Regions from separate parts of the Paenibacillus sp. FSL L8-0494 genome, predicted to be linked through region 2. Evidence: a T-box and tRNA genes for the amino acid it is inferred to sense, from the RefSeq annotation. Region 2 holds a T-box; the other holds one or more tRNA genes.
What was found. The T-box of region 2 lies ahead of metG (methionine--tRNA ligase). A T-box ahead of a tRNA ligase gene usually reads a tRNA of that ligase, here a tRNA-Met.

Region 1 (16,271 bases), 1.0 Mb from region 2:
CCCTCCATTTAGAAGTGTAACGGACCCCATCGCCTTTATTGGCATGAGAAACACCTTACAAGGCCCACTTTTTAAGGAATAGCGTCACTGGGGTCCGCGAACTTGCTCAAAAGTCTATTTATATGCAAATAACGACTTCTGAGTCCATAACCCTCTGGCGATAATTTATGAATAGGCATCCTCTACTCTCAAACACAAAGAAATTTTCTCAGGAACAAAATGTGACCTAATGCCGTCCTAAATGGTGTTATAGGTAAAGGGGGGCACAGTATCATGCAGCGATCCATGACCCGGCCGGGAAATCATGTGATGAAGAGTTACGAAATCTACGCAGATATGCTGTTCCGGATCGCTTTGGTCCATCTAGGCAGCCGGCAAGATGCCGAAGAAGCCACTCAGGATACCTTCATCAAGCTAATAGAAAAAGCGCCAAAGTTCAAAGATGCCGAACATCAGAAGGCATGGCTGATCCGGGTAATCACCAATCATTGTAAAACACTACTGGGCAGAGGCTGGCGCAAGCGCGAGGTTAAGCTGGAGAGCGCTGAGCCAATTGCGGCAGACAGCCCCGAGGATTGGGCTCTGCTGCAGTTAGTTATGGCGATGCCCATGAAGTATAAAACCGTAATCCATCTTTATTATTACGAGGACTATCCCATCCAGGAGATCAGCAAGATTCTGCAGATTAGTCAGTCTGCCGTGAAAATGAGACTTCAGCGGGGACGGCAACTGTTAAAACTGGAGCTGGAAGGAGCGGAACCACAGTGAAGGAAGATCAGTTTCGAACATCATATAAGAAAGCGGTGGATTCGATGAAGCCAGGTGAAGAAATGAAAAAAGAATTGTTCGACAAAATGGATCAGCGGCAGGAGCGGAAACGTCCGCGCAAGACGGTTTATATCGCGGCAAGTGTCGTGCTCGCCGCAGGAATCGGTCTGGCTGGGCCTAGTATATGGCAGCAGTTGAACAGTCAGAGCTCCCCGGGGCAGGTTGCCCAGGTAACTCCGGGTGTAAGCAATGCTGGCAATTCGGGCACAGCTACATCGGGCAGCATTGTCATTCCCAAGCTGAAACTGCCAGATAAGGAATCTGGTGTGAAGGCAGATATGATCGCCTTGGTCGTGTATAAAAATAATATTTACACACAGTCAGCGACTCGCATCGACGCTGCCGATGCTGCCGCTCTGCGCGGTGACAAGTTAGGACGCACTACAGGCGGCATCAACGAATGGAGCGGTAACGACGAATATATTGAGTTAGCCTCGAACATCGGCGAAACGGATCTCTATTCCGTGAAGGGCTATGATTCCAGCTTCCTGATTATGTCCTATTCGGAAATCAACGGCGAGGTATTCGCTGAACTGTATGAGCACACGAACGGCATCACCATAAACAGCGGCGCCGACCTATTCGGCAAGCTGAATCTTGAAGGCCGAGTTACTTCAGCTCAGTGGGAAAGCTTCAACAGCTGGAACAACGGCCTCCAGCAGCAGGCGCCAATCGCCAATGGCGAGGCGCTTGATGGCTTCCTGACAGCACTCCAAGCGGCTAAACCGCTGGCAGCAGAGCCGCTGATCGAGCAAGGCATCTACGACAGCGAAGACCGCAAGATCATCTATCTGCAGCTGGAAGACAACGCCCGAGTAGAGCTGACGCTGCTCGGTCAAGGACTTGTACGCTACGGTCAGGCACCGGTATTCTTCGAGGTCGAATCCGGGGCATTCCAGCAGCTGTGGGACAGCATGAAACTTTAGGGATGTTGGTGGATACCCAGGGCCTGCGGTTGGGATTGGGATTGCGATCGGGATTGCGATCGGGACTGCGATCGGGATTGCGATCGGATTGCGATCGGATTGCGATCGGATTGCGATCGGGACTGCGAAATGCGACTAGGAGTGTGATTGGGATTGGGATTGGGATTGGGATTGCGATCGGGACTGCGACTAGGGCTGTGGTTGGGATCGCGATTGCGATCGGGGCTGCAACTGCGGTTGGGACTGCGGTTGAGATCGCGATTGCGATTGAGATTGCGATTGGGCCAGCGGTCGGAAGCAATTGGGTACATCGTTTCGGTCGCCTTGCTCTCCATTGGAGGAATTTAGCTGACTGCTAACAAAAACGGCGCTGCTTCCAAACCATTTCATGGTTTGGAGCAGTGCCGTTTTGTGCTTTACTGTATGGTTTATGAGCTCGCATACTAGATATGCTGGTTGCAGAGGTGAAACTACTGATTGTTCCTTTATAGGCTACTTCTCATTGTAATTTCTGCAACTACATCTGCGAGGAGCATGGCACTAACGAGCTAACGAACTAACCTCCTTCACCTCGAGCTATCGGACCTAGATGCCGCTATTTGCTGATTTTCAGCCTTTGGAGCATGGTTTCGGACTCCATGGACGCTAATGCCTAGAAAGAGACTCAAATGCGGTACTTTTTATGCCAATAGCGACTATGGGGTCCGTTAGAATTGCAAATGTGGAGAAAAACCTCTTTAAGGGTCAGCTGGGTCCGATGGGAGCCTCATACCAAAAATGCTCCCTAATCAAACGAAGTTTGGTGTTTAGTATAAGTAAGTTTGCAGCAAGAAAGAGTGCCCCAACAGCTATTTTATCGGATACTGGATAACTCTTTCTTTTTTTCTGTCCATAACAAATCTTTCATACTCCAGAGTCCTTATGTTACTAATCCTCAGTCAAATACAATTCAAATTTCCTCACTATTAAACTATTTCACATGGTAAAATAAACCTGATTTAAATAAAAGGAGAGTACATAATATGGGATTTTTCAAAGGAGTATTACAGGGTCTTCTTACAATAATAGAAGATAGAGAATATCAGAAACTTTCGGAATCAAATACTATAAAAATCGATAATAAATTAACTTATACTCCAACAGTAAACAGACAATTCGCCATCATTGAAATTAAAGGTAATAATTATCTGCATAAAGATAGCATATTGAGCATGAAATTGAGTTCAGGATTTTTATCCATTGGAAACGTTATGATAAGTCGTTCATTAGTGTCAGGAAATCTTGATATGCTTAATTTATCGCAAGATGACTTTAACAATGGCGTTAACCTATATGGAATGATTTCCGATGAACGACAGAATGTAACAGAGATAGTATGTTGCTTGAAAAATGATATTTCCTTAATTCAAGGGTACGTTCAAGAAGCGCTCGCTATTAAAAAGAATGAAGCTGAAAGAAAATTCATAATTCAACAAAATGAACAACTTAGGAAAGAAGAGGAAGAAAAACGAAAAAAATCACAAAAAGAATACTTCCAAACGCATATCAAAGAAAAACAAATTATGAAATATGGAATACGTCACACTAAATGCTGGAGATGTCATGCTCCTTTAGGCACTGAGACACACCCTATTCATTATTCTTGTGGTTGGCTCCAGTGTGACTGCGGTGCATGTAAATGCAATTATCACAGATAGTAAAAGAGTATTTTCGTTTTCATCGGTTACTTCCCCTTAGTGGGTACTTGTAAACTCAACCGCGGTGACCGGGGGCTAGAGTTATTGCTGGATTAATTCTTTAGGAAGCAATTCGCCCCAAAGGCAAATCAAAAGTACGCAGTATTTAGAGCATGCTTCTACATTGTGCGTTCAGTCATTCGCGAGCATCTCCTGTTGAGCATTATAATCCGACTACTACGACATAAAAAAGGAACGCCCACCATGGACGCTCCTTTTTTTCTTATTCGTCTACAAAATTCTAGCTAGTTACGCATTTACACTTTCCGTTTTTCGATCCTGTCTTGCGTGTAATGTTTTCATCGCAAATCTTGCTATCGGCTGCGCAACCAACAGTTCAATCCAAAATGCTATACCAAAGTTTCTTGGCCAGATGTGAAGGAAATTTTTAAGTGGATCCAGGCTTATTTGTTTCGTCCCAACCCATGTGCCGATAATTGATAGTAAAATAGATAACACCGTGACATTCAATAAAGTATTCAACAGAATCCTTGCATTAAATCCATCTGTTTGTCCCATGAATTTCGGCATCACTTTCCCAACAATCGGTCCTGCAACTAATCTTACAGATAAAACTACGATCATCCACATAAACGGAATAACCTTTAGTGTATCTATATACACTTCCTTACTGAAGCCACGTTCCAACCCCACAATAATAGGGGCAATAGTGTTTACTGAAATGATTGAAATAATGAGTAAAAATAGTATACCTTCTTTTCCGTTTCTGGGCAGTCTTTTGTCTCCATGCATGTTTGTCATCTCCGTGAATAATATTTCAGATGGCAGACGTATCATGAGACATATATTTTTGGCCCAACAAAAAAGACCAATATCTCTACACACTGATTTAATAATTATAACATTTATTTAAAATGAATGTCAGACCTTCTACTAAAATTTATTAAATCGCCCTACTAACAAAGAACAGTTACCTGCATGCGCCTTAACAAGAGCGGCAGTGGCAGAGAAGTAAACTGCCGTACTCTACAAACGACACTAGAAATATTCTAGATTGGCTACAATGATAACCAGTGGTACTTTGCAAGGTTTTTCAGAATATTATTGATGGTCTTAGGGAACGCTATACGCAAATCGGGGCTAAAAAAAGAATACGAGGACTCATACAAGGAAATTGACTTAGTATGTTGCTACTCTGGTCGGAGCTATATAAAGCTAAAGGTAGCTGCTGAACGACTGGGTATGACTCCAGCGATGTTCAACGAATAATACTCACACCTACTCCCAATCATGCAAGAAGAGGCCGTTGATAAAATTGAAGCAGAACTGAATAAATACGCTGAAAAACAGCTCGAAACTGCAGAAAAATAATTCCCGTTAGCAAATCCGTTAGCAAACTCAAAATTCTGTTCTTTATCCATTCTACTTTCTTATATTGCTAAGCTTATAGACAGCAAAAAACCCTTACAAAGTAAGGGTTTTTGATAAGTGGGCCCTGAGGGACTCGAACCCCCGACCAATCGGTTATGAGCCGACCGCTCTAACCAACTGAGCTAAGGGCCCGGATCTAAAAATATCCGAATGTACAATTGCTGTTGTAATAAAATTGGTTGCGGGGGCAGGATTTGAACCTGCGACCTTCGGGTTATGAGCCCGACGAGCTACCGGGCTGCTCCACCCCGCGTCAGAAATAATATTCAAACAGCGACAATAAATAATATACAGTACAAAATGGGTCTACGTCAAGGATGAATTTGTAAAAGTTCTCAAGGCAAAAATCTAACCCCATATCTTCCTTTGCGGGATCGATAAATTTCCACAAAACTTGGGTCATGGTAGCCATAAATCCAGCCATCTTGCTCCAACCTTTTTGCTAAACAACCTGCTTGAAATCTCGTTCTGAACAGTTTCGCGAAGTATATCCAATTCATGATGCCCTCTTCTCCTTTTCGCAAATTAATCTCACGCTGCTCTGAACTTATCATGCCCAAGTTCCACAAAATAAGCCACCGGAAATCCGGTGGCCGCTACATATTCCAAAACTTAATCCCCTATAGAGTCGAAATAATATGTGGGATCTTTTTCGAGCGTACCCAGCATGGTATTCCCTTGCTTCTCCCAAGCTTTGAGGGCACTCTCCACCGTTCTTTTGCCCTGATAAACTTCTGTGAATAGTTGGCGCCCAACATCGTTAATACGGCTAATTCCAGGCTTCTGTGTTTGTAGGACGTTCATCAAAGGATCATTGGCTGGTAATGGTTTGAGCGTATAGAAGGATTCCAGATTTACTGAAGGTACCTTCGTGGTAATGTAATCCTTACGGGAAGTTAGTTCCCCGCGGGTATGAGCTTTAATTTTGGCTACCTCATTACTGTTGACGAACTTGATCAAATCCCAAGCATCTTCCTTATTAGCAGCCATAGTGTTGATAGCCATCATATTACCTACCCAAGTACCTACAGCCACTCCTGGTTTCTCCTTAAAAGTAGGTACGGTAACGAAACCCCAATCGACGGGACTGTAATTTTTAATTTTTGCTGCATTGCGGCTCACACCTGCAAGCTCATTAAGATAATCGTATTCTCCAATTACCATTGCAGCTTTTCCGGTAAGGAATAGATCCCCTTGGACAGGACTATAGGTGCTCCGTTCTGTTTCTATAAAATCCATACCGTTTAACCCAGGTGTAATTTGCTTTTTCACCAATTGGCTGTAGGTCGTCCAAGCTTGACTCCACTGTGTTTGGTTTACCTCCATCTTATGTCCCTTGTTGTCATACATAGCAAGCTCAAGCGGTGAGACATAGGTCTGCATATCCCAGAAAGGATCGCTCATATAACGGTTCATCGAAAATCCATATATACGCTTATCTTTATTTGTCGATTTCTTGATCACCTTTTCGGCCAGCGCGAACACTTCATCCCAAGTCATTCCGTCCGTCGGATAACCTACACCAGCAGCATCAAAAATACCTTTGTTAAAATATAACGCACTCGACATAAAGGTCGGCGCTAACGCGTAAAGACTTCCTCCACCCAGCTCACGTACTCCATTTAACATTGTAGGTGCCATATTGCTTAAATCATATTGATCTCGTGCGATAAGCGGCTCCAGCGATTGCACCAGATTATGCTTCACCAAACTCTTCACCAATGTACTATCACCGACGATTACATCAACTGGCTGTGCACCGCCCATAATTGTTCGGATATTCTCCAGATTATCTGGGTTAACCTCTGGATAGGTGCTGTCAAAACGAAGCTCATTCATATTGATGGCTGGAATAATCTCAAGTTTGATTTCAGGATGCTGCAATTCATACATATCTGTAAACTGCTGACGAAAAGAAGAATCGTCTTCTCCAGACCAGAGGCTGCCAATACGTAACACGCGCTGTTCTGTAGATGGCTTAGAAGCCTCTGCCCAGGCTGTATGCCTGCTTTCAGAAATTAAAGGCAATAGCAGTGCAGCACATACTCCAAAGCTTAACCAGCGCCGCCATAGCCTTCTATTATTTATATGATTCATTCTTGAACCCTCCCATAAAATACTCAATCCATCCACCTTATGAATAATTACCCATAATTCTAGTAACAGTATATAGCTTTATTCAGGAGGGGAAGTTACAGGCTGTTTAAAGTTATGCTACGATTTCTTCATATTATTTCTATAAAAAACATTCCGGGAGTTTTCTGAGGATCCTGATATGCCTTTCTACGGTAAGATAATTGCACTTTGTGCAACTATTACAGCTGTGTGTGTTGCGCTTCTCCTTTTAATTGCACTATGTGCAGTTAAAAAACGTTATTAGGAGCTTTCGGCGAATTTCTGGCGGATATAATTGCACAAAGTGCAACTATATCGCCAGATCTTCTAAGGAAGGTTAGTTTAAGTGCACGAACTGCAACTATTCTGCGTTTGAGACGACAGTGCGATGAAATCACCGGGTGTCAGTGCTAGTGTGACAGAGCGCAATATACCAGAGCGACAGAGCGTAATATACCAGAGTGACAGAGCGCAATAAACCAGAGTGACAGAGCACAATATACCAGAGCGACAGTGCGCAGGTCAGCCAAATGTCAGAATGTGAATGTGAATGCAAACACCAAAACCCTACTCTCCACTCCACTCCACTCTACTTTTCCTTTTACCAATACAGCATTTGCCTTCCCTACTAACTAACCTACTAACTAACCTGCTGCCTTTCCTATGACCGGCACAAATCGCCCCTTCTACGCAGGATAATTGCACTTTGTGCAACTATTAAAGCCGAATGTATTATGCTTCTTCCTTTTATTGCACTATGTACAGTTAAAAAACGTTATTAGGTGCTTTCGGCGGATTTCTGGCGGATATAATTGCACAAAGTGCAACTATATCCGCCAGATCCTCTAAGGAATGTTAGTTTAAGTGCACGAACTGCAACTATTCGGCGTTTGTGACGACAGCGCAATGGAATCACCGGGGCAAAGTATAGTATTCCAGAGTGTCAGAGCACCTTTTCCTTTTAATTGCACTCGGTGCAGTTAAAAAGAAAAGCCTCCCACCAAAATGTGAGAGGCCCGTCCAATCTATACACAGGTATTTATTTTAAACGCCAAATGCGGACGGATCTTTTCTCCAAGATTTCAGCAGTTCCACATCCGTAGCTGCGATCTCGCCTTGTGTAAGAGCCACATCAATCAATGTGCTGTAGTTGGACAAGCTTTGTAATGGCATTTCAGCGGCAGCAAAAGCATCGACCGCACGATCCAGCTCGTAGCTGAAGATTGCCAATACAGCCAACGCTTCTGCGCCTGCTTCTTGCACAGCTTGAGCTGCTTTGATGGAGCTTCCACCAGTAGAGATCAGGTCTTCGATAACGACTACCTTTTGCCCCGGCTTAATTAGGCCTTCGATCTGATTCTGCTTGCCGTGACCTTTAGCTTTATCGCGGATATAAGCCATTGGCAGATTGAGTTTATCAGCTACCCAAGCTGCGTGAGGAATGCCTGCGGTTGCTGTACCTGCGATCACCTCTGCATCTGGATACTGGCTTTTAATAAGCTCAGCGAAGGCATCAGCAATATAGTTACGTACCTCTGGGTAAGCCATAGTCAGACGGTTATCGCAATAGATCGGGGACTTAATACCAGAGGTCCAGGTAAAAGGCTCCTGCGGTCGCAGTGCCACCGCTCCTATCGTAAGCAGATAACTTGCTACTTGTTCACTTCTATTTAATGTACTCATGCTAGGGTCATCTCCTCAATAATATTTAGTGCTGCTTGACGTGGATCAGCTGCAGTTGTAACAGGACGGCCCACCACCAGGAAGTGGCTGCCTTGCTGAATGGCTTTGCCCGGCGTCATCACCCGGGACTGGTCACCTAGGGATGCACCTGCTGGGCGGATACCAGGTGTAACTGTGCAGAATGCGGGCCCACAAGCCTCTGCGATCGCTGAGGACTCTTGCGGTGAAGCCACTACCCCATCCAGACCTGCAGCGGCTGCCAGCTTAGCGTATCTGACTACAGTATCTGCTACGTCTCCTGCGATTCCAATTTCGTTATTCATCACTTCTTGGCTCGTGCTGGTTAGCTGTGTAACTGCGATAATCAAAGGCATTTTAAGCGTAGCATTCCCATTAACTACTGAAGCAGCGCCTTCACGGGCTGCAGCCATCATTGCCGAGCCTCCTGCGGCATGTACGTTAAACATATCTACACCGAGGTTCGTAAGGCTTTCTGCCCCGCCTTTTACCGTGTTAGGAATATCATGCATTTTGACATCTGCAAATACAGAATACCCCCGAGATTTCAGTTCATTAATGAATTCCGGTCCTGCTGCATAGAAGAGCTGCATTCCCACTTTCATATAACAAGGAATCCCTTCCAGCTTGTCAATCAAGGTTCTTGCCCCAGCAACATCAGGGTAATCCAAGGCGATCATCAAGCGATTCGCCATTTCATTCCACTTTGCATCTCCCTGTCCCATAACCGTTCTCCCATCCAGTGCAGACTTAAATCCACACTCTTCATTTATTAGCCCCTAGGCATAGCGGAACGGTCTGCGTAAACGCAAACCGCCCTATGCATCTTTATGAGATTAGTTTAATTGTCCGACAAAAGCAGGCATGGACTGTGACGAGAAGTTGATCGTCTGCAGCATTCTGAGCAGTGCCGTTACTGTATCGAGTGATGTCATACATACGACGCCATTCTCAACCGCTTCACGACGGATACGGAATCCATCACGCTCTGGTGTTTTCCCTTTAGTCAGTGTATTAAAGACGAAGTTGGCTTGCCCACCACGAATCAAGTCGAGAATGTTCGGTGCACCTTCATCCAGCTTGTTCACGTTCATTACGTTGAGACCTGCTTCTTCAAGCGCTTGAGCGGTGCCTCCGGTAGCAATGATCTTGTAACCCAGCGAGTGGAAGCCTTTCATAAGCTCCACAGCCTCTGCTTTATCTTTATCTGCCACTGTAACGATGATAGCGCCAGTTGCTGGAATTTTCATTCCTGCTCCGATTAGACCTTTATACAAAGCTTTTGCATACAATTTATCGCGGCCCATAACCTCACCCGTCGATTTCATTTCAGGTCCGAGCGTTGGTTCTACTCTACGCAGCTTGGCAAAAGAGAACACTGGCACTTTAACCGATACATAATCACTTTCCGGCCATAGACCTTCTGTATAACCGTCATCTTTCAGCTTACCGCCGAGAATGATTTTGGTTGCCAGATGCGCCATTGGAATTCCAGTTACTTTACTCAAGAATGGAACCGTACGCGATGAACGCGGATTTACTTCAATGACGTACACTTCATTCTGATAGATGACGAACTGGATGTTGACCAGACCAATCGTTTTCAGTTCCTTAGCAATCTTGATTGTGATCTCTGCAATTTTTGCTTTCAGACCTTCATCCAGATATTGCGGAGGATATACAGCGATGGAGTCACCGGAGTGAACGCCTGCACGCTCAACATGCTCCATAATCCCTGGAATAACTACCGTCTCACCGTCACAAATTGCGTCTACCTCAACCTCTTTACCAAGCATGTAACGGTCAATCAATACCGGATGCTCCGGATTCACCTTAACTGCTTCTACCATGTAGCTAAGCAATTCCGCATCATTATATACAATTTCCATTGCGCGTCCACCAAGTACATAGGAAGGACGTACCAGCACCGGATATCCAAGTGATTGTGCAGTTTCTACTGCTTGATCTACGTTGATAACCGTCTTACCTTTTGGTTGGGCAATATCCAGACGAGCCAGCAAAGCTTCGAATTTCTTCCGGTCTTCAGCTTCGTCAATACTGTCTAGGCTAGTTCCGAGAATCTTAACGCCAGCCGCACTTAATGGTGCAGCAAGGTTAATGGCTGTTTGGCCTCCGAATTGTACGATAACCCCAATCGGATTCTCTTGCGCAATTACGTTCATTACATCTTCAAAGAACAAGGGTTCAAAATACAACCGGTCCGAAGTATTAAAGTCGGTAGATACAGTCTCAGGGTTATTATTGATAATAACCGCTTCATAACCTGCCTTCTGAATCGCCCACACTGCATGCACAGTGGAGTAATCGAACTCAATCCCTTGACCGATCCGGATTGGACCCGATCCAAGTACGATAACCTTTTGTTTATCGGAATGAATGACTTCATTTTCAGTCTCATAAGTAGAGTAGTAGTAAGGTGTAGAAGCTTCGAACTCAGCCGCACAGGTATCTACCATTTTGAATACAGGCGTTAATCCTCGCTCTAAACGAAGCGCGCGTACATCAGCTTCTTTGATGAATTTAACGTTCGCTTGTCCTTCTGCACGAATCTCAGCAATCGCACGGTCTGTAAAACCTCTGCGTTTAGCTTGATACAGGGTTTCTGCTGATAAGCTTTCATCCCCACGAATAACCTCTTCAAAGTTGATCAGTCCCTCGATCTTGGACAGGAACCACCAGTCCACGTTAGTGATATCTTGGATCTCTTGCAAGCCAAATCCGCGGCGGAAGGCTTCCGCGATCAAGAACAACCGCTCATCATCAGGTTTTGCCAGACGTTCACGCAGGACGCTTTCTTCCAAATCTTCAGCGCCCGGCAGGCGGAAACGGTGTACACCGATTTCCAGGGAACGAATTGCTTTATGAATGGACTCTTCGAAGGTACGACCGATGGCCATAACTTCTCCAGTTGCTTTCATTTGTGTGCCCAGCTTACGGTTCGCATGAATGAACTTGTCGAACGGCCAGCGTGGGATTTTGCTTACGATATAGTCAAGTGTAGGCTCGAAGCAAGCATAGGTCTGTCCAGTAACTGGATTGACGATTTCATCAAGTGTGTAACCAAGCGCGATTTTGGCAGCCATTTTGGCAATCGGATAACCGGTTGCTTTCGAAGCCAAAGCCGAAGAGCGGCTGACACGTGGATTTACTTCGATTACATAATATTGATAGCTTTGCGGATCCAGTGCGAACTGCACGTTGCAGCCACCCTCGATATTCAGCGCACGAATGATTTTGAGTGAAGCGCTGCGCAGCATTTGATATTCACGATCGGATAACGTTTGGCTAGGTGCCACAACGATACTGTCACCTGTATGCACACCTACCGGGTCGAAGTTCTCCATGTTGCAGACAACGATACAGTTGTCGTTCGCATCACGCATAACCTCGTATTCAACTTCCTTCATGCCGGCAATACTTTTCTCCACCAAACATTGTCCGATCGGGCTATAACGAATACCTGCTTTGACAGTCTCAAGCAGCTCTTCTTCGTTGTCGCAGATCCCGCCGCCGGTGCCGCCAAGCGTATAGGCCGGGCGTACAATTAGAGGGAAACCAATTTCCTCAGCGAATTTCATCGCTTCATCTACTGTGGTAATAATAGTGCTCTCTGGTACAGGCTGTTCCAGTTCGCGCATCAGATCACGGAACAAATCGCGATCCTCTGCTTTTTCGATGGACTCAAGCTGGGTACCTAGAAGCTTAACATTCTCTTGCTCTAGTACTCCTGCACGAGCCAATTCTACAGCCATATTAAGACCTGTCTGTCCTCCCAAAGTTGGCAACAAGCCATCTGGGCGCTCCTGACGGATGATGCCAGTTACGAATTCAAGGGTAATCGGCTCGATATAAACTTTATCAGCCATATTGGTGTCAGTCATGATAGTCGCTGGGTTACTGTTGATCAGCACAACTTCGACGCCTTCTTCTTTCAGGGCCTGACAGGCCTGCGTTCCGGCATAGTCAAATTCTGCGGCTTGCCCGATAACAATCGGTCCAGAACCGATTACTAATATTTTTTTAAGCTTTTCATTCTTAGGCATGTTATAGAGCTCCTTTCACGGCTTCAAGCTGTTTTACTGTAGGTTTTGGCGCCGTGATTCTGGCGTTTGCCGCAAGCTGCGCCTGGCGCGAGCTTACAGGTGTGTTAGCTTTATGATCAGCGATCATCTGTAAGAAACGATCGAATAAGTAGCTGCTGTCATGAGGTCCCGGTGCTGCTTCTGGATGGTACTGTACTGAAAACGCAGGATAACGGGTATGTTTAAGTCCTTCAACGGTCTTATCATTATTATTAATGTGAGTAACCTCTAGATCCGTGCTCTTCACAGAGTCTTCATTCACTGTGTAGCCATGGTTCTGAGAAGTAATGAAGCAACGTCCGCTCTCCAATTCTTTAACCGGATGGTTACCGCCACGGTGTCCGAATTTCAGCTTCTCTGTATCCGCGCCACAAGCCAGTGCAAACAGCTGGTGACCTAAGCAGATACCGAAGATTGGGTATTCACCAAGCAATTCTGAGATCGTCTTCACTGCGTGTGGAACGTCTTTCGGGTCCCCAGGGCCGTTGGACAGCTGGATACCATCTGGATTGAGGCGACGAATCTCATCAGCAGTTACGTCATGAGGTACAACTACAACATCACAACCGCGATTGTTCAACTCGCGTAAGATACCAGCCTTCGCTCCGTAATCTACCAGCACGATGCGTTCTTTAGTTCCCGGGCTATTGTACATGCTTGGAGTAGATGTGCGTGCTACCTGATTGCGCAGTTCTTCAATTGAAGTGTCGCCCATCATTTCCATCAATTCCTCTACCCGTTTGTTAGAGGTAGTCAGGATCGCCTTCATTGTTCCGTAGTGGCGAATAATCCGCGTCAACATCCGGGTATCAATCTCGCTGATTCCAGGAATATCGTATTCTTTCAGCAGGTCGTCCACACTGTATTCTGCGCGCCAGTTACTTGGAACTTCTTCATGACGACGCACTACAAAACCGTGTACGAAAGGTCGAACAGATTCGAAATCATCCCGCGTAATCCCGTAGTTCCCAATCAATGGGTACGTCATGGTAACGATTTGTCCGCAATATGAAGGGTCAGACAGCACCTCTTGATATCCTGTAATTCCTGTGTTAAAAACAACCTCGCCTGTCTTTTCACCTTCAGCGCCAAATGCGGTACCTGTAAATAAAGTTCCGTCTTGAAGCAGCAATCTCGCCTGCATTCCCTTCCACTCCTTCATGTTCTGTAGTCTGATACGTATGCCTTGCATGCCTTCCGGAGTGTACGCGCTCAAATTGCTGATCCGCAAAGATCAGCAATTTCGCCTCACCAGTCCGCTAGTTTTTCTCAGTCCATACGGCTTTGCCGTCCACCCAAGTTTTTACTGGCCAACCCTTAAGCTTCCAGCCGCCAAAAGGTGTGTTGCGTCCTTTGCTTGCGAAGGAACCTGGGTCTACTTCTTTTTCCTGCTCCAGATCGATGAGTGTCAAATCTGCAGGAGCTCCGATCTCCATAACCCCGGTGTTCAATCTGAATACCCGTGCAGGATCGGCAGTCATTCTTTGTACTAGTAAGGATAAATCCCATTTTCCGGTTTCTACAAACGCCGTGTATAAGAGTGGGAAAGCTGTCTCGAATCCAACGATACCAAAAGGTGCCAGCTGCATTCCTTTCGCTTTCTCTTCCTCACTATGTGGCGCATGATCTGTAACAATCATATCTAGTGTGCCATCAAGCAACCCTTCGATACACGCCTCAACATCGCGGCGGGAGCGCAGCGGCGGGTTCATTTTCCAATTGGCGTCAAGGCCTGGAATATCGTCTTCAGCAAGAAGCAAGTGATGCGGACATACCTCAGCAGTTACTTTAATGCCGATCTCTTTTGCTTGGCGAATCAGCCGCACCGACTGTTCAGTACTGACATGGCATACATGGTAATGAACGCCTGTCGCTTCTGCCAGCAAAATATCGCGTCCAACATGGATCGCCTCTGACTCATTCGGAATTCCTTTGAGGCCATGCTTCTTAGCGAACTCACCTTCAGCTACACAGCAGCCCTCAACCAGCGAGTTATCTTCGCAGTGAGCAATGACTGGCATATCGAGCGATGCTGCGATGTTCATTGCATCTTTCATCATTTGAGCACTTTGTACGCCCACACCGTCGTCTGTATAACCAATAGCTCCAGCTTCTTTGAGCGCCGCAAAATCCGTCAACTCACGTCCGAGCTCATTTTTCGTAATGGCTGCATAAGGAAGCACTTTAACTAGTCCTGCTTCACGCGCCTTGTCTTTCACAAATTGCACGATCTCCGGGCTATCTGTCACCGGACGAGTATTTGGCATACATGCAATGGTTGTAAATCCGCCTTTAGCAGCTGAGCGACTTCCGGTTTCCACTGTTTCCTTGTGTTCAAATCCCGGTTCACGCAAGTGCACATGCATATCAATGAGTCCCGGAATGAGCAGCTTACCTTCAGCATCAATGATCTCCGTGGCTTCTCCGATAGCTTCATTTCCGTCGATTATAGCCGAGATCACACCATCCTGTAGTTCGATGTGTTTGCGCTCAAGCAAGCCTTCCTTATTCAATACGCTGGCGTTTCTAATAATCACTGTCATGATTCTACCTTTACCCTCAGATCACAGCTGCGGGCCCTCTCGTTATTATATAATAAAAATTCATCTTTGTGTATATTTATTAGTCTCTATACGTTAGCATTCCGTAAGCTTATAGTAAAGCTCTTTCGAGAACCGCCATCCGGACCGGTACGCCATTAGACATTTGCGGGAAAATCCGCGATTGACTGCACTCTACTACTGCATCATCAATCTCTAGATTCCGGTTAACCGGAGCTGGATGCATAATGATTGTGTCTTTGGCGAGCTTAGCTGCCCGCTCTTCTGTTAGACCATAGTGGCTACGGTAATCTTCAGCAGACAGCTTAATGCCGGAAGTATGGCGCTCAAGCTGTACTCGAAGCATCATTACTACATCCGCTTTAAGAGCTTCTTCCATAGTTACGTAAGGCGCATACTCCATAAGCTCAGGAGCCTTCATATTATCCGGTGCGCAGAACTGCACCTTGGCTCCCATTTTCGTAAGCCCCCAGAGATTAGAACGCGCTACGCGGCTATGCATAATGTCCCCAATGATGGAGACTGTCAGGCCTTTTAGTTCCCCAAAGGTTTTGGTCATGGTGTATAAATCAAGCAGCGCCTGCGTAGGATGTTCATTGTTACCGTCGCCCGCATTGATAAGCGGTATGGACACCTTCTCAGCTAACTGCTGCAGCACACCTGCAGGCTTCAAACGCACAACTCCGGCATCGATCCCCATCGATTCCAGTGTGCGCACTGTATCGTAGATCGACTCCCCTTTTTCTACACTAGAAGCTGCAGCCGTAAAATTAAGTACTTGCGCACCTAGTCGTTTCTCTGCCATCTCGAAAGAGAAGCGTGTGCGTGTGCTGTTCTCAAAAAACATGTTAGAAATAAAATGGGAGTTCAAGATGGGCGTCAGCTTTTCACTTTGATTGTCCCAAAATG
Region 2 (16,271 bases):
GGATCTCTTGCTTTTAAGAAAGAGAACGAAGCTAAAGATGGCCACAACATCATCGGACAGTTCGGGGTGGGCTTCTACGCTGCGTTTATGGTGGCTGATGACGTTATAGTGATCAGTAAGGCATTAGGCAGCGACGAGGCCTTTAAATGGGAGTCTAAGGGCGCTGACGGCTATACCATCGAGACTGTTGAGAAGGATTCTGTCGGCACTGATGTGATTTTGAAGATTAAAGAGAATACTGAAGAAGATCAATATGATGAATATTTGGAAGAATATCGCCTGAAATCCATCATTAAAAAATACTCCGACTTCATCCGTTTCCCAATCAAAATGGACGTGAAGGAACAAAAGCCAAAAGAAGGCACGGAGAACGAGTTCGAAGAAGTTGTTCAAGAACAAACCGTAAACAGCATGGTGCCAATCTGGCGCAAGAATAAAAGCGAGCTGACTACAGAAGATTACGATAACTTCTATGCAGAGAAACGTTACGGCTTCGATAAGCCGCTTAAACATATTCATATCAGTGCTGATGGTGCTGTAGTGTACAATGCGATTTTGTTCATCCCAGAAAATACACCGTTTGACTATTACACAAAGGAATATGAAAAAGGTCTTGAGCTCTATTCCAACGGTGTGTTGATCATGAACAAATGTGCGGATCTGCTGCCTGATTACTTCAGTTTTGTAAAAGGTATGGTGGACTCAGAGGATCTTTCCTTGAACATTTCCAGAGAGATGCTCCAGCATGACCGTCAGCTGACTTTGATCGCTAAGAATATTAAGAATAAAGTGAAAAGCCAACTGCAAAGCCTGCTGAAGGATGAAAGAGAGAAATATGAGCAGTTCTATAATGCTTTTGGCAGACAGCTTAAGTTTGGTGTTTATAACGATTATGGGATGCACAAAGACACCCTTCAAGATTTGCTGATGTTCTACTCCTCCAAGGAGAAGAAGCTGGTTACACTGGACGAATACGTCTCAAGAATGCCAGAAGATCAGAAGTATATCTACTATGCTTCCGGAGAGTCGATCGACAGAATCGAAAAGCTCCCGCAAACCGAGCTTGTATCGGATAAAGGGTATGAAATTCTCTACTTCACTGATGATATTGATGAATTTGCGATCAAGATGATTCAGTCTTATAAGGAAAAAGAATTTAAATCCGTATCCAGCGGAGATCTGGGGATCGAAGCCGACGAAGCGGACAAGCCAACGGAAGCGGAAGAGAACGAAAACAAGGAGCTTTTTGAAGCGATGAAGGACATCCTGTCCGGCAAAGTGAAAAATGTTAAAGCTTCCAAACGTTTGAAGACTCATCCGGTATGTCTCTCTGCAGAAGGTGAGCTGACGATCGAGATGGAGAAAATTCTGAAATCGATGCCGAATGGCCAAGAGGTGCAAGCGGATAAGGTACTTGAAATCAACATCCATCACGAAGTATTCCAGTCCTTGAAGGCGGCAGCAGAGAACGACAAAGAAAAGCTCGGTTTATACACGAACCTGCTGTACAACCAAGCCCTGTTGATCGAAGGTCTACAGGTTAGTGATCCAGTTCAATTCACCAATGATATTTGCAAAATCATGAAATAATATGAAGTAACGAGACCATCCAATTGTATTATGATTGGGTGGTCTTTTTTATTTCAGCATTTCATTTTGTTGTGCGAAAAAGGTAGTAATCAATTTCAGAGTCATTATTTGTGCAACCGCTGATCGAATAGATAATTTCACCTTGTGTGCTTTTTTTACTCGTCACTTCGGAGCAGGTATCGGTTCTGACTCCTGTGTTGCTTCCACCGAATGCATCATTAGAGGTATCATAGCTGTAATTAATCACGTTACCGTCAAATTTTAAATCCTTAAATATGGGATCGCCTTCATCTGTGTAACTTGTAACGCGTATATTGTCTGCTTTTTTGCTGGAGAGATTCGTTATAAATTGCTCGAATTTATCGAGGTTGTACACTTTTTCCCAAGAAACAATATCCCCTCTACTGATGGCTTCTTTGGAAGTATAGGGCTCACTTTTAGGTACAGAATTGACTTGATTATCGGAGCAACCCCATACCCCTGCTAGTAAAAGAACAGAGAGTGTAAGCAAATTTACCTTTTTCACTGAGGGACCTCCTTGTAACGTATTTATATAAAAGACGAAGATTAACTGGAAAAGTTACAGTGAGCTTGATTTTTCACATTGACAATAAACAACAAATTGAGTATTATTTTCTCTAACTTGAATATGTAAAAGCAAAGAAGAGAAAGAGTACCACGGCAATTCTTTCAACAGAGAGCTCCGGTCGCTGAAAAGGAGTAAAGAAAACCCTTGGGAATATGGTCTCAGAGCTGCGCATCGAAACCTTATGGGTTGTAGGCTGCGCCGGAACCTGCATCCGTTACAGTGCTAGGGTATAAACGTTAATTAACGTCGTACCTGAAGAGGTAAATGTCATGAGGCATTTATAAAATTAGGTGGTAACACGTGAGTAGAACTCTCGTCCTTTGTGGATGGGAGTTTTTTTGTTGTCTAAAAAAGGAGGAGAAGGTTAATGAGTAATGTGTTTATAGGTGGCGCTTGGCCGTATGCGAATGGATCTTTACATCTGGGGAGATTATCAAGTGTGTTGCCTGGGGATGTGCTGGCACGATATTTTCGCTCCAAAGGGGATAACGTATTATATGTATCAGGCAGTGATTGCCATGGAACACCCGTAGCGGTTCAGGCTGCGAATGAAGGGATTACACCCGGAGCTTTTGCAAGCAGATATCATGAGGAGTTTCTGAAGTGTTTTAAACAGCTGGGATTTAGTTATGATCTATATACTCGAACGGATCAACAGCAGCATCATAAGGTCGTGCAAGAGTTGTTTACAAAGCTGCTAGAGAATGGTCATTTATATAAAAAAACCATCGCGCAATGTTACTGCGAGGTGGATCAGCGCTTTTTGCCAGACAGATATGTGGAAGGGACTTGTCCGGTATGTGGCCAGCGGGCGCGAGGGGATCAATGTGATTATTGTTCTACCATTCTAGATCCTGCCGATTTGTTAGACAGAGTCTGCAAATTATGTGGGAGTACACCAACAGAACGGCCGACAGAACATTATTATCTTAGCTTATCTAATTTTCAGTCTGAATTAACGGAATATGTAGAGGAAGCACAACTTTGGAGAGATAACGCTATAAAACTGACCAAACGTTATTTACAAGAAGAGCTGCAGGACCGCGCGGTAACAAGAGACTTGTCTTGGGGTGTAGATGTTCCTGTGGCTGGATTTGAAGATAAAAAGATTTATGTTTGGATTGAGGCGGTAAGTGGTTATTTATCAGCCAGTAAGCAGTGGGCTGCACAGTCCGGAGGAAGCTGGGAGGATTTTTGGTTAGAGGAAAAAGGGGAGATTACTGCTTATTATGTGCATGGTAAAGACAATATTCCTTTTCACACTTTAATATGGCCGGCTGTGTTATTAGGAGCTGGAGGTCTGCATTTACCGGACAGGATTATATCTAGCGAATATTTAACCCTTGAAGGGCAGAAGTTCTCCACTAGCCGAAACTGGGCGGTCTGGGTACCTGATATTTTAGAGCGGTATCAGCCAGATTCTATTCGTTATTTCTTAATTGCCAATGGACCCGAGAAGCGGGACACGGATTTTTCCTGGAGAGAGTTTATTTATAGCCATAATGGAGAGCTGCTTGGAGCATTTGGTAACTTTGTGAATCGTTCATTGGCTTTTGTAGATAAGTTTTATGAAGGGAAAGTGCCGAATGGGCAATTGGATAAGGGGTGGAATGACAACATTGACCTCTTGTATCTCGAATCAGGGCGGCTTATTGAGGCTGGGAATATAAAAGATGCGCTGGAGTATATTTTTTCTTATGTGCGCAAGGCAAACCAGTATTTCGACCTGCAAAAACCATGGATACAGATAAAAGAGGATCAGGTTTCTTGTGATTCTGCAATATACACATGTGTGCAGATTATTGCGAACCTAGCGAATTTGTTACATCCGTTTCTGCCGTTCTCTTGTGACAAGATCAGGGGGTTCCTGTCGTTAGAACTACCGAATTGGCAGCCTTGCTTGGTGCCCCCTTACCAACAGGTTACTGATTTACAATTATTGTTTGAACGAATTGATATTAGCCGTATTAAAGAAGAAGAGGATAGGCTAGATCAACAGCAAGTGAATAAATAGAGCTGGTATTATCCATTCTTGAAACTCTCAATAAACTTTGAAGCCAATGATGACAAGTATTTATCCTTAATCCAGACGGCGGCGACCCGCGTGCGTAGTGATTCACTACTGATTTCTTTATAGATCAAATTACTGTTACTCGTTAATTCGAAAGCGGATTTGGGGATGATTCCGATGCCAAGACCAGCGTTTGCCCAGAGCAGTGTTGTCCTAGCATCATCATTCATGCAGAAAATCAGCGGATCAAAGCCGTTCTCAAGACATGTTTCCCGGATAAGCTGCTCAAAACGGCGGTAGATAATAAGCGGCTTATCCTTTAGCTCACCGATCTCAATAAAGTTTTCATCCGTTTTCCAGTCATACTCAGGTGTCATTACGGCAATCATAGGTTCAGCTTGTGTGTAAAGACACTCTAAATTTGTACCATTAAAGGGTGTCCTTACAATTCCGACTTCGACAATGCCTTTATTCAAGAGGTCAATGATTCTAAAGGTATTTCCTTCATGAATCTCAAACTTCACACCTTTATAGGTTTTGTGAAATTCACATAGCCGATCTTGAAGCAACGTAGCTCCAGAGGAAGAAACTGTACCAATGGCTAGGGTTCCTTTTAAACCTTTGACAAAATCAGTGAGCTCACGGGCAGTGGAATCTGCCAGCTCCAGAATTTGTTGGGCACGGTCCCGCAAAATGGCTCCAGCTTCAGTGAGCTGCACGCTGCGTGGACCTCGTTCCACTAGCTTTACACCGAGTTCTTCCTCCAGGAGCTTTAGCTGCTGGCTCAGCGGAGGCTGGGCCATTTGCAGTTTTTTGGCTGCAGATGTGATCTGTCCTTCCTCAGCTATCGCCATAAAATATTTAAGCTGTCTAATATCCATATAAAAATCCTCCGAACTTGAGATATGCTAATCGTATGGGAGCGATACGAATCCAATATTATTAATATGTGAGTAGATATGCCATAATCATAACTGTTCTTATACATATTTCAAGTGGTTAAATACTTCTTATGTTGGGTGTGGATAAATTTGTTCAAAATTGCAGTATATTTAAAGCCGTACAAAAAAGAAGCGATCATTGGACCGATCTTCAAACTGATGGAAGCGATTCTGGAGCTGATTTTGCCTACCATTGTCGCATTGATCATCAACAACGGGGTTGGCAATCATGACAGCGCCTATGTTTACCGCATGGGTGGCCTAATGGTGCTGATGTCACTGCTTGGCTTCGGCTGCTCCATGGTATGCCAATATTATGCAGCCCGGGCTTCACAGGGATTCGGTACGACACTACGCAATAAGATGTTTAGACATATTACATCCTTGTCGTATGCTGAACTGGATACCTTAGGTACGCCTACACTGATTAATCGGATTACCAATGACGTAAACCAGCTGCAAATTGCTGTGGCCATGCTGATTCGTCTAGTTATTCGTGCACCGTTTATCTGCATCGGGGCTATCCTAATGTCCATGATTTTGGATTTTAGATTATCGCTGATTCTAATAGCGGCAACACCGGTTTTTGGCATTATTTTATATTTTATTATCACCCGCAGTGCTCCTTTGTACCGAAAATACCAGCAGAAGCTGGATGCCCTTGCGCTCGTACTGAGTGAGAATTTATCGGGGATTCGAGTGATTCGTGCTTTTGCCAAAAGACGTACAGAAAAAGACCGTTTTGATGCCTCATCCGATGATTTGACTACTACAGCGATACGGGTTTCGCGGATTTCTGCTTTGCTTGGGCCGATGACTACACTTGTAGTAAATGCGGCGATCATAGCTATTTTGTGGGTAGGCGGAATTCATATCGATGGGGGCCGATTGTCTCAAGGGGAGATCATTGCCTTCATCAATTACATCACTCAGATCTTGCTGGCGCTGATAGTAGTCTCCAACTTGGTTATTATTTTTACAAAAGCCTCATCCTCAGCGAATCGTGTGAATGAAGTGCTTGGTGTTAAGGTATCCGTGTCCGAGGAAGGAAATGCATTGATTGCAGAACCTGACCATGCTGCCCCTGCTATACAATTCGATCACGTATCCTTTGGGTATAATACGACAGGTGAATCGGCATTAGAGGATATATCTTTAGTAATTAATCGCGGAGAGACCGTGGGCCTGATTGGCAGTACGGGTTCAGGTAAGTCTACTTTTGTGAATTTGATCCCTCGTTTTTATGATGTGGTGCAAGGTGAAGTGAAAGTGGATGGTGTGGATGTCAGAGATTACAAGCTGCACCAGCTTCGTGAGAAAATAGGGATTGTACCGCAAAAAGCTGTGCTGTTTACAGGAACAATCGCTGAGAATATACGTTGGGGTAAGGAAGATGCAACTGAGGAAGAAATCATGCAGGCAGCCTCTATCGCTCAAGCGGAGGAGTTTATACGTAAATTACCCGAAGGCTTGAATACGCAAGTATCTCGTGGTGGATTAAATTTATCCGGTGGACAAAAGCAGCGCTTAACCATAGCTCGTGCAGTAGTAGGTAAGCCATCGATTCTTATTTTGGATGACTCCTCCAGTGCGCTGGATTTCTCCACAGATGCGGCACTTCGTAAGGCTCTCAAAGAGAGCAGCCAGGAAATGACCGTGCTCCTTGTCTCGCAGAGGGTAAGCACTGTAAGACAAGCGGATAAAATAATGGTATTTGAGGAAGGGCGGATCGCCGGTGTCGGAACCCATGAGGAGCTGATGCGGGGTTGTGAAGAGTATAAAGAAATCTGCCTGTCCCAGCTATCAAGTGAGGAGTCGGGCCAATGATCAAAAACAACATTTGGAAAAGACTTATTGTATACACAGGGCATTATAAAAAAATAGCTATAGGCGCAGTAATCTGCGCAATACTCAGTGTGATTGCCAGTCTAATTGGCCCGTTGCTTATCGGCAGCGCCATCGATTTTATGATCGGGCCGGGAGAGGTTGATTTTGACGCCGTACTTAGACTGCTTTTGATTCTGGCAGGGGTGTATATTGTCGGCAGCTTTTTCGGATGGCTTCTTACCTACCTGACTAATCGAATTGCCTACCGGACTGTATATGACTTACGGCGGGAGCTTTTTGATAAATTAAATGTTTTGCCGCTGAAATTTCATGATAACCACCCGCAAGGGGACAGCATCAGCCGGTTTGTTAATGATATGGATGCGGTCTCTGATGGACTGCTGCAAGGCTTCTCAACACTGCTCACGGGGATCATCACCATCGTGGGGGCGATTGTACTCATGTTGTACATTAGTCCTTTAATGACCTTAGTTGTTCTTCTGTCAGCACCCGTTACATTTTTTGTGGCAAGATTCATTACGATGCGCTCCCAGAAGATGTTTAAGGAGCAGGCTAAAATTCTGGGCGGTCTCAACGGATATGTGGAGGAAATGATTGGCGGACAAAAAGTGGTCACAGCTTATCATTATGAAGACCGTGCACTGACCCAGTTTGAAGAACGAAACGAGACTTTGTACCAGACTGGTGTGAAATCACAATTTTACGGTTCCTTGTCCAATCCGACAACAAGGTTAGTAAATAATATTACCTTCTCTGTTATCGCGATGATCGGAAGTGTTATGGTGATTCGCGGGCTTGTGACGGTAGGGGATTTGTCCAGCTTTTTGATCTTCTCCAACTTGTTCGCTAAGCCGTTTAATGAAATTACAGGTGTGATTACGCAGCTTCAATCGGCAACAGCATCAGCGCAGCGGATTTTCGCCATTCTAGACCTATCGCCAGAACCAGCTGATGCAACAGACGCCAAAATTATGAATACAAGTCAAGGAACGATTACCTTTGAAAAAGTATCCTTTGCTTATAATCCTGAACGTCCTCTGATTAATGATTTCAGTCTGGAAGTGAAACCAGGTACCCGGGTTGCAATTGTAGGGCAGACGGGAGCGGGGAAGACGACACTGGTTAATCTGCTTATGCGTTTTTATGATGTGGATAGGGGTTCCATCAAGATTGACGGCGTGGATATCAAGACGATTACCCGGGACAGTCTGCGGCGTAATTTCGGGATGGTGTTGCAGGACACTTGGCTGTTTGGCGGCACAATTAGAGAAAATATTGCCTACGGCAAACCTGAGGCTACCGAAGAAGAGGTCATCGCTGCTGCAAAGGCTGCTAATGCTCATAGCTTCATTAAACGCCTGCCTGAGGGATATGATACGAAGATCAGTGGCTCAGGAGATAATTTGTCGCAAGGACAAAAGCAGCTGCTAACCATAGCACGAGTGATGCTCGTAGATCCACCTATGCTCATTTTGGATGAAGCCACCAGCAGTATTGATACGCTGACTGAGGTACGGATTCAGAAGGCTTTTCTAAAAATGATCGCAGGCCGGACCAGCTTTGTAATTGCCCACCGTTTGTCAACGATTCGAGAATCGGATCTCATTCTTTTCATGAAGGACGGAGACATTGTGGAGAGTGGTACGCATGACCAACTCCTAGCCAGCGGTGGATATTACGCCAGATTATATAACAGTCAGTTCGCATCAGCGTAGACTTTGCATTTAGAAAAAAGAGCATTCAATCCCGAATTTGGGGGTGAATGCTCTTTTTGTCGGGTGGATAGTTAGTTTGGCTAAGCTTAGCTTAGCTTAGCTTGGCTTGGCTTGGCTTGGCTTACCTTACCTTACCTTACCTTACCTTACCTTACCTTACCCTTGCGGACCGTATTGCAGCTAAATTGTGTTTTTGGCGCCTTTTTTCAAAGTAACGGACTGCATAGCACTTATTCGGCTGATTTTGCAGCAAAAAGGAGCGGATATGGCACAATAGCTGCATCTGAGTCCGAACGAAGTGGAAAAAGGCATGATTTTGTGAAATTAGGGCGCCTCGGTCCAATACGTAGGAATGGCAGCCATCGCCAAAGGTAAATTGCTTCTGTTCCAGTGTAGAATGCTTAGAAAGTAGTTCGCTTACGTGCCAAGGTAGTTAGCTCATCGTCCCCAAAGTAGTTTGCTTAGCGTTCAAAGTAGTTAGCTCATCGTCCCCAAAGTAGTTTGGATAGCGTTCCAAAGTTAGTTATCTCACCGTCCCCAAAGTAATTTGCTTAGCGTTCCAAAGTAGCTATCACATCGTCAGCAAAGTAGTTTGTTTACCCTTGCGGACCGTATTGCAGCTAAATAGTGTTTTTGGCGCCTTATTTCAAAGTAACGGACTGCATAGCACTTATTCGGCTGATTTTGCAGCAAAAAGGAGCAGAAATGGCACAATAGCTGCATCTGAGTCCGAACGGAGTGGAAAAGGGTGGGATTTTGCGAAATAAGGGCGCCTCGGTCCAATACGTTGCAATGGCAGCCATCGCCAAAGGTAGATTGCTTCTGTTCCAGTGTAGAATGCTTAGAAATTCGTTTGCTTAGCGTTCCAAAGTAGCTATCACATCGTCAGCAAAGTAGTTTGTTTACCCTTGCGGACCGTATTGCAGCTAAATAGTGTTTTTGGCGCCTTATTTCAAAGTAACGGACTGCATAGCACTTATTCGGCTGATTTTGCAGCAAAATGCAGTGGATATGGCACAATAGCTGCATCTGAGTCCGAACGGAGTGGAAAAAGGCATGATTTTGTGAAATAAGGGCGCCTCGGTCCTATACACCGTGGCACCAACGAAGTCGATTGTTTAGCGTTCAAAAGTAAATTGCTTACCCTTACGGACCCGGTTACTATTCACCTCGCGCGCTATAGGGTGGGAATTTCCGATAAAAATATTTGTGAATGAATGAACTATCTGGACGGGCTAAACGTATTATAAGAAACGTATATTGAAGACGACGAAGCTATAGTAAATATGGCTTGTCGAGAGTGTTATGAGATTGGAAGGGGAGTGGCAAGATGTTGACAATCAAACATTTTACCAAGAGCTACAAGGGTGGCAAGAAGGCGGTAAATGATCTGAATTTGGTGGTCGAAAAAGGTGACATCTATGGCTTTATCGGTCATAACGGTGCGGGGAAAACAACAACTATCCGAGCAGTGGTCGGAGTTTTAGATTTTGAGGAGGGAGATATCGAGATTGGTGGGTACTCCATTAAAAAAGATCCCTTAGCCTGCAAAGCGATTACTGCGTATATTCCAGATAATCCGGATCTATACGATCATCTGACGGGCATTCAGTACTTGAATTTTATTGGTGATCTTTTTAGTGTATCGAAAGCGGATCGGGAGTTATTGATAAAGAAGTATAGCGATGAATTTGAGATTACCTCTAATCTGGGGGATTTAATCTCCGCATATTCTCATGGTATGAAACAGAAACTCGCGATTATCTCCTCGCTTATTCATAAACCGAAGCTGCTCGTTCTGGATGAACCCTTTGTGGGACTTGATCCAAAAGCGGCACACACGCTCAAGAGAATCATGGCGGAGATTTGCAGCCAGGGCAGTGCGATCTTTTTTTCGACGCATGTACTGGATGTGGCCGAGAAGCTCTGCAATAAGATTGCCATTATCAAAGCGGGTGAATTGATCACTCATGGGAAAACAGAAGAGGTGAAAGGTGACAGTAGCCTTGAAGATGTGTTTTTGGAGTTGATTAAACATGATTAATATCTGGCGATTGACGAAAATTCAGCTGATCTCATCCTTTGGGTTAAATAAAGCTTTGCATACAAGGGATATGAAAGAAAGACGAAAAATGCTTTTGCTGAGCATCGGTATCTTAATAGGGATTGTCATGATGGCAGTAGTTTCATTTGGATATAGCTTCATGATAGCAGAGACCCTTGAACAGATAGGCCGGTCAGAGCTGCTGCTTGCGATTATGATGGCTGTTACTTGCTTGATTGGATTTTTTACAACGATCTATAAGGCGAGTGGGGTATTATTTGGCTCCAAAGATTACGATCTCGTAATGTCGTTGCCTATCAAAACGAGCCATATCGTAGCAAGCCGTGTAGTTCAGCTCTATGTGCTGAATATACTGTTCTCATTGATGGTGATGGTGCCAGCAGGTGTAGTTTATGCTATAAAGGTAAATCCGGCAGTAGTATATTATTTATTTTTCATGATAACGCTGGTATTTATCCCATTAGTGCCGATCATTGCTGCAACAATTATAGGGGCATTGATTAGTTGGATTTCCTCACGTTTTAAAGGAAGTCGTTTAATAAGTCTCATTCTGACTTTTGCCGTAATCATTGTTATTATTTTGGGTTCAGGCCAAATGAATGGGAATGACCCGCAGTTACTTGCGGATATGAGCACACAAATTGCCGATCAAATCTTCAACTTATATCCTTTGACGGTTATGTATGTAGATGCTGTCTGCTCGTATCAGGTAGCTCCTTTACTATTATTTATAGGGATTTCGTTACTTTCTTTTATGTTGTTTACCCTTATTCTTGGCAGCAAATATAAAGCAATACACACAGGCATTACGACTTCTTACTCAAAGAATAAGTATCAAATGAGGTCACTTGAAGTCTCTTCACCGCTTTACACATTGTATAAAAAAGAGCTGCGCCGCTATTTCAGTTCTTCTATATATGTGCTAAATACGAGTATCGGTATGGTTATGTTACTTGTCATGGCGATTACCTTACTGTTTGTTAGCTCAGAGCAATTAGGACAAATTATGGAAATACCAGAACTCTCTAACTATCTAAGCAGATTGGCGCCACTATTTGTTTCCCTCTTTGTTGCATTAAGCTGTACGACATCGAGTTCGATTTCGCTTGAAGGTAACCATATTTGGATTTTAAAAAGCGCCCCCGTTCCGACAAAAACCATATTATTAAGTAAAATCGTAGTGAATCTCACCATTACAGTACCGATTGTGATTGTTAGTAGTGTGCTTCTAATGATTTCTCTGGGCACAGGCTGGATGGAGAGCTTGTTATTGCTAATAATCCCCGTCCTATACGCTTGTCTTACTGCAATGGTAGGTGTGATCGTTAACTTGAAGCTTCCTAAACTGGAGTGGACTAACGAAGTCTCAGTAATTAAACAAAGTGCTTCGGTCCTTGTAGCGATGATTATAGGATTTATCAGCTTGCTGATTCCATTTGGTTTGAGTTTTCTTTTATCCGATCTAAATGGTAATCTCGTTATGTTAGGTATTGGTGTGGTGATATTTGTGGCATGTGGAGTGATGTATAGATACATTCAGTCCAAAGGAGAACTTTTATTTCGGGCTCTTTAAAAAAGGGCATTCCAAAAGCCGAAATCGGCTGCTGGGATGCCCTTTATTTGTGCCAAGATTTATTTTCGTGAAAAATCCCCTAAGCTCTACTGTCGCTCATTAGCTAACTGTTCAATTCCACTCACCATTATTTTTAGACCTGTATAGAACATCTTATCGGAGCCAATTTCATTAAAGATATTGTTTTCGTACATTCGTTTTATAACATTAGGTCCATCCCCGGATAAGTGCTCAAGCGATTGTTTAAATACCTCTCTAGCATCTCCATTAGGTTCATTTTTCATGGCTAAGTCAATTCGATCCTGCTCATATTTGTCCAATTCGAAAGAGATTACATAGTTTAACACGCAAGCAATTAAGGAGAATTTGTCACTATCGCTTAAAGGAAGATGATCCACGATCTGAAGCAAAGTATTCAGTAAAGATAGATAATTAGGTTCAGAAGGCAAGGTTCTCATCATCAGCTGAGCCGAGCAAGGATACTTATGTAAAACCCCGCGGATTCGATCTGCAAAATGAAAAAGCTGTTCTTGCCAATCACCTTCGAGATTCGCAGTTTCGAGGGCTTCTTTGGCGATCTCATTAGCCAGTGTCTGGAAAATACTCTGTTTACTCTTAAAATGCCAATAGAGAGAGGCGGCTTGTATATTTAATAGTTCTGCTAATTTACGCATACTAAATGCCTCTATGCCGATATCATCCAACAGCTCCCAAGAAGCTTTTATTATATCTTGTTCAGTGATTTGCAGATTTTTGATTCTCATCGAAACGACCTCCTGTTACTGTCTTCTTTTATCATAAGCGAAGATGGATGGCTGGTCTACCATCGTTAGATTACCGGTTTATCTTACACTGTTAGATATTTTTATTTACAAGCAAATAAACGGGTGCTATATTAATCTTACACTGTTAGTTTAACGGTGCGATTTTTTAAAAAGGAGGCAGCGGTTAGCTATTTTATTAGTAAAAATTAAAAAGGATGTGTATAGACCCATGAGTAATCTACAAGTGGAACAATCCCAACCAGTCACCAAAGAATTTTCTATAAAAGCAATACTTCCCGTAATACTGGCACTTATAACAGGAATGTTGCTGGTTATGCTCGACAGTACAATTATGAATGTAGCGATCCCGCAGCTTGAAAAAACCTTTGATGCTAGCCTAAAAACAATACAGTGGGCCATCACGGGTTATACGCTGGCTTTATCCGTAATTATCCCATTGGCCGGATGGTTCTCGGATAAGTTTACTGCCAAACGTGTTTTTTTAGCTTCGATCGTATTGTTTACCATAGGTTCTTTATTATGCTCAATGGCACAATCCACAACAGAGCTGATAATCTTTCGTATTTTGCAGGGATTAGGCGGAGGGATGATTGCTCCAATTGGTATGGCTATGTCATTCAAAATCGCACCTCCCGATAAAAGAGGTTCAATCATGGGATTGCTTGGACTACCGATGTTAATTGCGCCTGTTCTTGGTCCTGTACTGTCAGGATGGCTGTTGGAATATGCAAGCTGGCACTGGATTTTTCTGATTAATGTCCCCATTGGTATTATTGCAATGATTGTTGGAGTGAAATTTCTTCCGGTAATAGAGAAGGGGAATAAAGCTAAATTGGATATTTGGGGTGTGATTTTATCACCACTCGCTTTCTCCAGCTTGGTATTTGGGGTGCATAGAGGGGGAGTGGACGGCTGGGGGGATCGTATAACGATTATATCTCTTGCGTTCAGCTTCATTGCTTTAGCCTTGTTTATTTTCGTGGAATTGCGCCAAAAAGAACCGTTATTGGAACTTCGCTCTTTTCGATCTCTAGAATTTAGTAAAGGTATGATTTTGACCTGGATTAATCAGTTCGCCTTATTTGGTTCGATTCTGTTAATTCCAATTTTTTTGCAGCAGGTCAGAGGTTTTTCTTCCTTTGAATCGGGACTTTTAGTTATTCCTCAAGCTTTAATATCCTTTGCTGGCATGATTATTGGAGGAAAATTATTTGATAAGTATGGAGCTCGGCCCGTTGTGTTCTCTGGACTTGTGCTGCTGTCCACCGGACTCTTTCTCTTGTCACGTTTACAAAATGATACAAGTGTATACGTTATGATCAGTTATTTTGCCATTATGGGACTTGGCCAAGGATTAACTACTATGCAGCTCGGTACACATGTGCTTAAGGCCGCTCCGAAGGATTTGATCAGCCGTGTGACCCCACTTACTGCCTCTGCACAACAAATTGTGGGTTCTTTTGCTGTCGCTATAATGTCGGGCTTATTGACTTCGAATATAGCTACTCAAATGAGTCAAGGAAATCAGAAGCTACCTTTAGAGGCTATGGTTGCAGGATTCCACGACACGTTCCTAGTTTCATTGGGCTTGGCGCTGTGTGGTGTGGTTCTTAGTCTCTTTTTGCGTAATCCGAAGAGCTGATCCTATCGTATTCTACCAATATTTTAGCGATGTTTATGGATTGTATCCTTGGTATAATTCAAAGATTGATAACCAAGGGGGAATCTCTTAACCCGTGAAGAATATATTTGCTAGATTTACTATAATGACCCTCGCTGTCGTGCTATACGCCGGAGTATTTATTCAGCATATATCGGCCGATAACGGGGTTCCTTTTGAGGATATAAACACTAGTTATGCAAAAAAAGAAATCATAGATTTATATAACCGGAATATATTAACTGGCACCTCGAATACTAAATTTTCACCTACTCAATCGATTACTAGAGCTGAATTTATTACAGTTCTTGATCGTCTGTTGAAGCTTGATCCAGCGTTGAGTCCGGTATCTCCTTATACCGACGTAGCCAAAAGCGCTTGGTATTACGGCTGGATACAGGCAGCAATTCAGCTTGAACTGGCGAACGGCACTTCGGCAACTACTTTTGCACCCGCAAAAGCAGTTACTCGGCAGGAAGCGGCTGTGTGGATAGCCAAAGCGCTAAAGCAAACAAACACTGCAACTACCGCACAAACCAATTTTAAAGATCGGCAACAAATTGCTAGCTGGGCAAGTGCTGCTGTAGCCAAGGTTAATGATCGCGGATTAATGAAGGGCGATAATAGCGGAAATTTTCGACCCACGGACCCGATAACCAGGCAAGAGACGGCAGTGCTGATGGATCGGGTGCTGCAACATACAAGCTGGGCGGCAGAGCTGGAAAGTGATCCGGACAAACGTATTGTTATAGGCTGGCAGTATGGTCTCACGACGTCACAATTTGAGAATCATGTTTTGCAATCGAACGTCAACACACTCTCACCACGTTGGTATTATGTTGGAAAAACAGGGACAGTAACGGATTCGACAGATGTCTCGCTGGTAACTTGGGCAAAAAAGAATAAAAGGCAAGTCTGGGCGATGGTTGGTAATCGATCGGATCAAGAAGCGACGCATCAAATGCTGTTGAGTACAACCGCAAGGAATACGGCAGTCAAACAATTAGCTGCTTTAGTGAGTAAATATGGATTAGATGGACTAAATATAGATTTTGAAAATGTAGCGGCCGAAGATCGTGTGTATTTGACTTCGTTTATTACTTTATTGGCCGAGAAAATGCATTCGCTCAATGTTATTCTGTCGATGGATGTATCCCCTGATCTTGGAACGGATTGGACAGAAGCTTTTGACTATGCTGCCCTAGGCAAGCAAGTGAATTACATGGTGATGATGGGGTATGATGAGCATTATGACGGGAGTCAAGTTCCGGGGTCCAATGCTTCGCTTTCTTATGATCAAAAGGCTGTGAATACAATCCTAAAAGTTGTACCTAGTCAAAAAGTTATATTGGCATTGCCCTTATATAATCGGGATTGGACACTGAACCAGAAGGGAACGGTTTTATCCTCTGAATATATTACGCTTCCGGAGCAAAATCAGATCATCAGCAGCTATGCATCGAAACCTGTGTGGAATCCTACTCTGGGACAATA

Region 1: it has a tRNA-Met gene. The T-box ahead of metG (methionine--tRNA ligase) is inferred to sense a tRNA for this amino acid. The anticodon was not compared.

Annotation. Positions count from the first base shown of each region.
Region 1 is NZ_JBBOPQ010000001.1:5,200,053-5,216,323, forward strand. Features, by position in the region: gene NYE35_RS23655 (RNA polymerase sigma factor) at 274-768, shown strand; gene NYE35_RS23660 (hypothetical protein) at 765-1,754, shown strand; gene NYE35_RS23665 (hypothetical protein) at 1,733-2,113, shown strand; gene NYE35_RS23670 (hypothetical protein) at 2,777-3,451, shown strand; gene NYE35_RS23675 (hypothetical protein) at 3,740-4,243, opposite strand; tRNA gene NYE35_RS23680 (tRNA-Ile) at 4,941-5,014, opposite strand; tRNA gene NYE35_RS23685 (tRNA-Met) at 5,059-5,135, opposite strand; gene NYE35_RS23690 (ABC transporter substrate-binding protein) at 5,495-6,979, opposite strand; gene pyrE (orotate phosphoribosyltransferase) at 8,042-8,680, opposite strand; gene pyrF (orotidine-5'-phosphate decarboxylase) at 8,677-9,423, opposite strand; gene carB (carbamoyl-phosphate synthase large subunit) at 9,535-12,762, opposite strand; gene carA (glutamine-hydrolyzing carbamoyl-phosphate synthase small subunit) at 12,764-13,945, opposite strand; gene NYE35_RS23715 (dihydroorotase) at 14,061-15,344, opposite strand; gene NYE35_RS23720 (aspartate carbamoyltransferase catalytic subunit) at 15,454-16,271, opposite strand, start outside.
Region 2 is NZ_JBBOPQ010000001.1:4,174,113-4,190,383, reverse strand. Features, by position in the region: gene htpG (molecular chaperone HtpG) at 1-1,590, shown strand, start outside; gene NYE35_RS18975 (DUF4362 domain-containing protein) at 1,652-2,116, opposite strand; T-box leader at 2,242-2,503, shown strand; gene metG (methionine--tRNA ligase) at 2,547-4,193, shown strand; gene NYE35_RS18965 (LysR family transcriptional regulator) at 4,202-5,071, opposite strand; gene NYE35_RS18960 (ABC transporter ATP-binding protein) at 5,222-6,958, shown strand; gene NYE35_RS18955 (ABC transporter ATP-binding protein) at 6,955-8,694, shown strand; gene NYE35_RS18950 (ABC transporter ATP-binding protein) at 10,025-10,738, shown strand; gene NYE35_RS18945 (hypothetical protein) at 10,731-12,332, shown strand; gene NYE35_RS18940 (TetR/AcrR family transcriptional regulator) at 12,419-13,096, opposite strand; gene NYE35_RS18935 (MDR family MFS transporter) at 13,326-14,759, shown strand; gene NYE35_RS18930 (S-layer homology domain-containing protein) at 14,854-16,271, shown strand, end outside.